DNA from 4 places in the Lysinibacillus sp. UBA5994 genome. Region 1 is predicted to be linked to each of the others. Evidence: riboswitches for the same ligand, from Rfam matches in the RefSeq annotation. Region 1 holds a riboswitch; each other region holds the start of a gene.
The links. A riboswitch is a leader RNA that binds a small molecule or an ion and turns the genes downstream of it on or off. The one in region 1 is predicted to bind cobalamin.

Region 1 (2,207 bases):
GCTCCAGAACCTTCGCCTAAACGCATATTCATGTGCAACATTGGTTCAATGCCTAGTAAGGCAGCGGCAATTTTTGCCCCTGGTTCCTCTGAAGCATGGGAAGGAATGATATAATTGATTACTTTTGGTTCGAGCTTATAAGCAATGAGGGAGGCTATAGTCGAAATAAATCCATCAATGACAACGGGTTTACGATGGGCAGCAGCGCCAAGAATAATACCTGTCATCGCCCCTATCTCTAACCCTCCAACCTTAGCCAGAACATCAATAACATCATTTGGATTAGGCTTATTTAAGGTAATTGCTTTTTCAATAACTGCCGCTTTATAGGCAATGCCTCCTTGGCCTACTCCTGCACCAAACCCCGTTACTTCGATAGGGTTGCATCCCGTCAAAACAGCTAATATCGCAGCACTTGGTGTTGTATTGCCGATGCCCATTTCTCCAGTCCCAAGTACATCAGCACCTTTTATGATTTCCTCAGTGGCCACACGGATTCCTACTTCTATCGATTGAATGGCTTCTTGTTTGGCCATAGCTGGACCTTGTGCCATGTTATCTGTACCATATTTAATTTTATGAATAATGACACCTGCATCAAGTGGAATATCTTCTTTTACACCCACATCTACTGTGACCACCTTTGCATTGGTAATCCCAGCAATCGCACAAACGCCTGTACCCCCCTTAGGAAAATTTAATGTTTGAAAGACCGTAACATCTTGTGGATTCGTGGTTACACCTTCCTCGCAAACACCATGATCTGCAGCACAGACAATCATCACTTTTTTGTCGACCATCGGATATAATTGTCCTGTTATACCAGAGAGCTGTACGGCAAGTGATTCTAGTTTACCCAAGCTACCTGGGGGCTTACAAAGCGCATCAATCCGCTTTCTAGCTTGCTCCATACTTTTCATATCAGCCCCCTGAATGTTTTGAATCGTGTCTTGTAATAATTGCATGATTATTTCTCCTCTCGTTCTCATTAAGACAAAATAAAAAGTCTGTAGTTTATTGTCATGACAAATAAACTACAGACTTTTCCATCATCTATATCTTCTAAAGCATGTAGGCAGGTCTCCTGGCTCAAGTTCAACACCTCATAGTACCTTCCCAGCAATTTGCTAGTGGCATACACTATGAAATTCCCTTATACAGTGGCGGGTCCGCTAAAGCTTTTCACTTTATTCCCTATTCTCCCTAATGGGCACCTATTGCTTTTATGTAATTTCTTTTAATTTACTACAAAGCTTTCTTGCTATCAATACGAAACAATTAAAGTAAAGTATTTTTATTTGGAGCTATTTCACATAGTTCCTATAACTATTGAATAGAAACCAATATTGTTAGCGAGTCAATATAGTTTAAAATGAATACACTTTGCCCCTTCAAATGACTATTCTCAAAAAAAGATGAGCCTATACCGGGATGGCTAATGCCAAACATAAGTAAAAGAATAGATTTAACATCGATATACATGATTTAAAATTTACTAGTTACTAAAGTCTGAGAAATAACATTGTTAAAGATTGCAGAATTTTTTTAACAAGCTCTTTTAACACACACAATTTGTCAACTCTCTTCTGGTTCCTACTTTCTACATGTTTAGCCTATAAAGAACGAATCTACAGTACATCATTCTTTCTATTTTTTTATGGATCGATATTTAGCAGGTGTCATACCAACATATTTTTTAAATACTTTACTAAAATATTCTTCATTGCTATAACCTACTAATAAAGCAATTTCATTATTTCTTTTATCACTATAATCTAATAGCTGCTTAGCTTTGTTAATTCTAAGTTCATTTAATAGGTGGATAAAATTTTTATCAATGCTTTTTTTTATTAATATACTTAAATTTGCTTGGCTTTTGTTAAAGATGTTTGATAAATAATTCAAATCTAGTTGCGGATCATCAAAATGCGTATAAATATAATCGACTATTTTTTTACCTAAATTATCCCTATTGCCATGTAAGTTAAGTATTTTATCGACGAGTGGCATGATATAGTTATTTACTATTTTTGATAAATTGGCTTCTTTAATCATTTGATGTTGGATACCAATTATTTTTTGAGCGCGATGATATGTTTCCAAGCAATTGAAATAGATACTATATTGTAATAAAAACATAATCATGATTTCTAACCTCTGCTGAAAACCAATATTTTTATTTTGTAAAACCACAATAAATTCTTTTA
Region 2 (2,207 bases), on a different contig from region 1:
ATTGTAGAAGCTCTTCCTTGTTACTTACTTCTGTGATGGTAAGATAATTGGAAATTCGTGGACCTGTGTGAAGTGTATGGTCAAGCTTCATCATCATATTTCGTTCAGCTTCCTGTAAATTGCAGTCTTTTATCAGTTGTAGCCAATCATCGCTTAGATAGTTGGCATCCACCCACGTGCTGAAGGGAAGTTTATTCACAATGAAATGATTAATCCTTTGTTTAAGATGATTTTCCTTATGAATTATAGGCGATTTCGCTACTAACAAATTAAATGTATCAGTTGGAATATTTGTATTGGCTATGACAAAATGAGCTTCCTCTATAATTTGTCCAGAAACGGCTCCAGTAAATAGTTTCATTTTTTCCTCTAAATTACTCGTTACTAATTGTTGACTTGTTTTCATATTTTTCATCCTTCCACTATTAGAAGTTCACTATCTTTCATTATAAAGTCAATGAAAGATAAAAAATACGCAGTTCACCTTTTTTATATCCCCCTCTAACTTTATTAGTAGTTTGGAAAATATTGTGATATTTGACTTTGGAAAAACACTACTTTACAATTGATTTTAGTAATCTAATAGGAATGTGCTTATACTCATTCCTATGACAACTGAATAACGTGTAGTAATAGGTGTAAATTGCGTGCAATTTGCTTAAAAGGGAAGTCGGTGTGAATCCGACACTGTCCCGCAACTGTAAATGTGAGCGACTTTTCAGCAACCACTGTCAAATGATGGGAAGGGGAAAAGTGGCGATGACCATGAGTCAGGATACCTGCCTGTTATGAGTACACACCATAAACCTACGAGGAATAGGAGGTGGCATGTTGACAAAACAGAATGCTCTGTTCGTCACAGTACGTCAAACGCCCATAGTAAATGAAAGGGTTCATAATCGAACTCGTTCACACATACTTAGGGTTTGTTTGGCATTGTGTGATGAAAGAAGATAAAATGAAGGATTTCCTCAAAAGTAGGGAGTCCTTTTTGTTTTGAAAATATGTACGCAAAGGGGATGCACGTATGACAAATATTCATGTAACGACAATGTTGGAAACGCCTTATGAAGATCTGAACATTTGTAAGCAACCACGCACAGAAGTTGCCAAGAAAGCGAAAACAAGAATGGTGGTCGAGTCTCTGATCGATCAATTATTAGCAACGAAGCTGATTCGCAATGATCGCTTCTTTGAGCAAATCTTATATAATAAAGAAATTATTTGGATACAAAATGGGGATGTGGACGGTCATCTTTTAGCGAAAGCAGCCATAGCAGATGAACTAAAAACAAAGACGAATAGTTTTATGATGTACATGCCGACCAATCCGATTGTCTATGAGGTCAACGGAGAAGCGTATCACTTAATTACGCGCATTGATTCTACACGCGCAAAGCCCAACCTCGACCGTCTATCATTGGAGCCAAAGCCTGTTTTAAGTGCTGCTCGTGTCAATGACTTATTATGCTCGATTGTCATGCGCTTTTACGAAACATATTTATATGATTTAGCATCTCATCATGACAAACTCATTGCATTTGTGCAGCAGGAATATGCCCAATTTATTGAAGCGGTGCAAGCGTTAAATGATTATCATTTCAACTGGCATCCACGTGGCAACGGTCACGAGCTTTTACTGCAATTAATTGATCATCTACAACTATTAAAAAGTCAACCTGGTAAGGTACTAATTGATTTTACGAACAAGCATGACTATGTAATAGTTGAACCCGCATATTTGTTGGACAATCCAACAAAGAAAGCTGTCGGTGCACTATAAAAACAAGCCCTCCATTTTTTGGAGGGCTTGTAATATCTTATGGCAGGGTAGAGATATATTGATGCCCAAGCAAGAAATACCCGCGCTAGAGCGATGGATACCCGTGGAAGCCGAGGAAATACCAGAAGTGCCCACCCTACAGGCAATGCATGGCTGCCTGTGCTTCTTGCCATGGAACCGAATATCCTTTGCCCTTAGCACAAAAAATACTAGAGGAACTATACTCAGGGTCGGCATTTTTATCATAGCCAATCTGTGCAATCACATCCTCTGTATTATGGCACACATCATAGCCATCAAATTGGAGTGTGAGTGCACCTTTCCCATTTGTATAGGCGGCAAAGGTTGTGCTGTAGCTCATTAAAGTGGCAACAGGTGCACGACCTGTTAGGATAACATCCGTTTCGGATAAAATCGGGTCATC
Region 3 (2,207 bases), on a different contig from region 1:
TTAACGTTACTGGTACTTCGCCAGAACTTGAATGGTTCATTGTAGAATGATCCATTTCTTCAGCAGCTTCATTAGAAGTGGACGCAGGTTTTGTTTGATCCTCTGTACAAGCCGATAAACTAATTAGAGCGACTACTGATAATAGTCCGACTGACCATCTTTTATTGAATTTCATATGATATCCTCCTCACTATGTGCTCCTAATGTAGCAAATAAATGTGCAGAAACGATGGATATAACCTATGAAAAACATTTCTCTAGTCTGGCGGGGAGATATGCTATTGAATGGGCATGATCTTCAATGTTTTTTGTAATCTATGGGCGAAGATACCAGCAAAAATAGCTAAAATAATATCTTTTGGTAGTGGAGGAATCATCCAAAGCCAAGCGAGCTTATATGAAAAATTCTCTGGCGCACTTGCCCATAGCTTATAGGCAAAAAACATCCAATTTGTTCCTATCAAATAATTTATAGCCGTTGCTACCAAAGCAGCTACGATAAAACTTTTCTTTGTTCCGCTTCGTTCTACGATTAACCCCGCAACAAATGCCGCAAATATAAATGTAATAATAAACCCAAAGGTAGGGCTTAAAATTTGGCCAATTCCACCCCCGAAACGAGCAAAGACAGGAGCTCCTGCCAATCCTACGCACATATAAATTGTGCAGGCGAGCGCACCTTTTCTACTACCAAGAATAAGCCCTGCTAAAATTGCAAAGAAGGTTTGAAGCGTAATGGGTACACCACCAACTACCATAAAAGGTGCAAAGGAAGTGATATTAGCACCCACCATCATTAACGTTGTAAATAATCCAATGTAGGTAATGTCAACAGTTCTTAACTTATGGTGACTATGTTGTGTAACAGTTGCCATGATTTCACCTCGTTTTATAAGTTATTACTGCTAGTGTAAAAAACGAATGTATTTGTGTCAACTTTATTATTTATATTAGTTAACTCAATTGCTGAATTAAATTGAAGTAGACTATCTATCTATAAAAATGTATGATAGAACCGTCACAATTTTATAACTTCAAATACTATTGGTGTGACATTTTGAATGTCACTTAAAAGGGAAGTCGGTGGAAGTCCGACGCTGTCCCGCAACTGTAACGAGGAATCCTATAATATGATTTGCCACTGTTTAAGAATGGGAAGGCAATTATAGGATAGTGAATCGAAGCCAGGAGACCTGCCATTTAGTAATACCTGTAATGCCCACGAGGATGCAAGCAATTACGGACAATAGCTGGATATTTTTCTGACTTTGTTTAATCTTGGGTATTTCTATGCGCATTTTCGCATGGGATACCTTTTTTTATTGCTTCATTCATCAATATTCAGTAGGAGTTTAAAACAGATGAATAAAAAATTTATGTTATTTTCCTTCGTACTTTTCATGGTATTAATTGTTTCAATGACCTTTGCTGTAATGGTTGGCTCAGTTTCAGTTACACCGTTATATGTATGGAAAGTTATTCTTTCTAAAATTCCTTTTATACAAAATTCGATCGAGCAAGATTGGAGTCGCTCTCAGGAAATCATCATCTGGCAAATAAGAGCACCTCGTGTTTTGCTAGCTGCGATAGTAGGAGCGGGGTTAGCTATTGCAGGGGCAGCCATTCAGGCACTAGTACGTAATTCTATTGCAGACCCGTATATTCTAGGGATTTCTTCAGGGGCAGCTGTCGGAGCTACTTCTGTGATTATTTTAGGAGCCTTTTCATTTTTAGGTATTTACGCTCTTTCAGTATCCGCATTCCTTGGTTCATTACTTGCCATTGCACTTGTCTTTTTCTTATCACGTGTTGGGGGACGTGTCTCTATTTTCCGCTTGCTATTGGCAGGCATGGCTGTGTCCTTTATCTTAACGTCTATCTCTAACTTTATTTTAATGATGTCAAAGCAAGAAGGGGCCTTAAAGGCTGTTATGTTTTGGATGCTAGGTAGTTTAGCTGGAGCCAAATGGAATAATATTGTGATTCCAGCTTTCGTATTCTTGGTTGTATTTGGGCTACTGTGGCTACACTATCGCAATTTAAATTTATTATTACTAGGAGAAGAGGCGGCAGTGACATTAGGCGTTAATCTTCAGCAATTCCGTATTCAGTTAATACTACTAGTATCTCTATTAACAGGTGTGCTTGTCGCAGTTAGTGGTTCTATAGGATTTGTGGGATTGATTATTCCCCATATTGTGCGTTTA
Region 4 (2,207 bases), on a different contig from region 1:
CGAGCCTTTGGTTGCCTTCATAAAGGTTAAACGCTGGTGCCCATCATGACGAATCTTAAAAACCTCGCCCTCAAACGGGGCATCCTTGTCAAAATGGGAAGCCGTTAACAGCGGGAGCTGGTCAAGAAATTCCTGAATGCCCTCATCCTTTAAGGCCGAGCCAGCAAAGCAAGGGAAGGCACCTTCATTTTTAATCATTTCCTTTAATTGAGCAAGACACTGTTCATGCTCCAATGACTCATTTAGAAAGGCATCAAGCAATTTTTCGTCGCGCTCCGCCAGCCATTCCATAATATTATTTGATACATAGTCTGCTCGCAGTGGCTCATCGATGAACAAAACATGCTGAGAGCAATCTTTGCGAAGCTGTCTGATGACAGCCTCCATATTGGCACCCTCACGATCCATTTTATTGATAAAGAAGAAGGTAGGGACATGGTATTGACGTAAAAGTTGCCACACTGTTTCTGTATGGCCCTGTATCCCTTCGACAGCGCTAATGATAATAATGGCATAATCCATCACACGAATAGCACGCTCCATCTCAGGGGAGAAATCGACATGCCCTGGCGTATCAATCAATGTGTATGTATCATCGCCAATATTCATGCGCCCTTGCTCGGCAAATATCGTAATGCCTCGTCTGCGCTCTAGCTCATGATGATCAAGAAAGGTATCCTGATGATCAACTCGCCCCCGTGCTTGAATACTATTTGTATGAAAAAGCACTTGCTCAGAGAAGGTCGTTTTTCCTGCATCCACGTGCGCAAGTACACCTATTGTTTTGTACATAAGAAATCCTCGTTTCTATAGAATGCTATCTTTTTATTGTAACAGAATACTAGCTTCTATATTTCTTGTAAAATAGTTCGTCTTTATGTCAAAATAGTGCTAATATAATGATGATTATACTTTTAGTGTCATACTACTGATTGCGCGATAAATTTTCTTCTGCTAGTCTATCAATAGTATTGACCATTATAGAACGTATTGGTGCAAATGGCATTTGTCATTTGCTTAAAAGGGAAATCGGTGCAATTCCGATGCTGTCCCGCAACTGTAAATGGGGAGTCTATACAGCATGCCACTGTAGTGAAACTATGGGAAGGCGTATAGATGATGAACCTAAGCCAGGATACCTGCCAGTATGTATTTTTTGACTAAGAACCACGAGGATGGGGATAGTGATGAAGGTAATAATGATACCGTTATTTCACTATGCTACTCTCTTGGCGACAAGAGGGTTTTTTTATGCCCTTCCAACTACCTTAGTAGTAAAGAAGTCTCTGATTTCTTTCTATATTTTAACAGCAAAGGAGAAAAGGACATGAAGAAATGGAAAAGTATATGGCTGATGATGATCATTGCCTTGGTCGCTGTTTTAGGGGCTTGTAACGCAAAGGACAAAACGGAATCAGCTGCACAAGGTGAAAAGGTTGAGCCATCTGAGGCGGCAGCAGAAGTAACCATTAAAAATAATGACACAACTCAAACATATACGGAAGCACCAACAAAAGCGATTAGCTTAAATCAACATGTGACAGAAATTATGTTAGCACTTGGTTTAGAGGATTCTATGGTAGGGACAGCTTACTTAGATGATAAAATCTATGAACCACTGCAAGAGGCATACGATAAGGTCCCTGTTCTTTCCGATCAATACCCAACGAAGGAGCAAGTCATCGATGCCGAGGCAGATTTCCTATATGCTGGCTGGAAAAGTGGCTTTGGCGAAAAGGGTGTAGGCACACCAGAAGAGCTTGAAGAATTAGGCATCCATACGTATTTACATACGGCTTCCAACATGACAAAGCCAACAATAGAGGATATTTTCACTGATATTCGCAATATCGCGAAGATTTTCCGTATTGAGGATCGTGGCGAAGCTTTAATTGAGCAAATGACGAAAGATGTAGAGGCAGTACAAGCTAAATTACCAAAAGATAGCGAAAAATTACGTGTTCTTGTGTTTGATAGCGGTGAAAAGGATGTATTTACAGCTGGTCAAAACTTTATGAATGAGCTTGTGACAATCGCGGGTGGACAAAATATCTTTGGTGATGTGGAATCAGGCTGGACAACTGTGTCGAAGGAAGATGCAGTAGACCGCAACCCAGAGGTAGTTGTCGTGATTGATTACGGTGAAACAACGGCAGACCAAAAGATCCAATTCTTAAAAAATGATCCAGCCTTAAAGGAGATGGAAG

Region 2: it holds a riboswitch for cobalamin, as region 1 does, so the genes downstream of both, B3D98_RS04580 (hypothetical protein) here and cobT (nicotinate-nucleotide--dimethylbenzimidazole phosphoribosyltransferase) in region 1, are expected to answer to the same signal.
Region 3: it holds a riboswitch for cobalamin, as region 1 does, so the genes downstream of both, B3D98_RS01850 (FecCD family ABC transporter permease) here and cobT (nicotinate-nucleotide--dimethylbenzimidazole phosphoribosyltransferase) in region 1, are expected to answer to the same signal.
Region 4: it holds a riboswitch for cobalamin, as region 1 does, so the genes downstream of both, B3D98_RS04590 (ABC transporter substrate-binding protein) here and cobT (nicotinate-nucleotide--dimethylbenzimidazole phosphoribosyltransferase) in region 1, are expected to answer to the same signal.

Annotation. Positions count from the first base shown of each region.
Region 1 is NZ_DJAU01000050.1:67,989-70,195, reverse strand. It holds gene cobT (nicotinate-nucleotide--dimethylbenzimidazole phosphoribosyltransferase) at 1-965, opposite strand, end outside; cobalamin riboswitch at 1,058-1,233, opposite strand; gene B3D98_RS15310 (response regulator) at 1,648-2,207, opposite strand, start outside.
Region 2 is NZ_DJAU01000012.1:374,407-376,613, forward strand. It holds gene B3D98_RS04575 (GNAT family N-acetyltransferase) at 1-406, opposite strand, end outside; cobalamin riboswitch at 618-801, shown strand; gene B3D98_RS04580 (hypothetical protein) at 1,028-1,783, shown strand; gene B3D98_RS04585 (elongation factor G) at 1,920-2,207, opposite strand, start outside.
Region 3 is NZ_DJAU01000005.1:44,600-46,806, reverse strand. It holds gene B3D98_RS01860 (YdhK family protein) at 1-175, opposite strand, end outside; gene B3D98_RS01855 (biotin transporter BioY) at 279-875, opposite strand; cobalamin riboswitch at 1,029-1,215, shown strand; gene B3D98_RS01850 (FecCD family ABC transporter permease) at 1,362-2,207, shown strand, end outside.
Region 4 is NZ_DJAU01000012.1:377,472-379,678, forward strand. It holds gene B3D98_RS04585 (elongation factor G) at 1-792, opposite strand, end outside; cobalamin riboswitch at 975-1,161, shown strand; gene B3D98_RS04590 (ABC transporter substrate-binding protein) at 1,328-2,207, shown strand, end outside.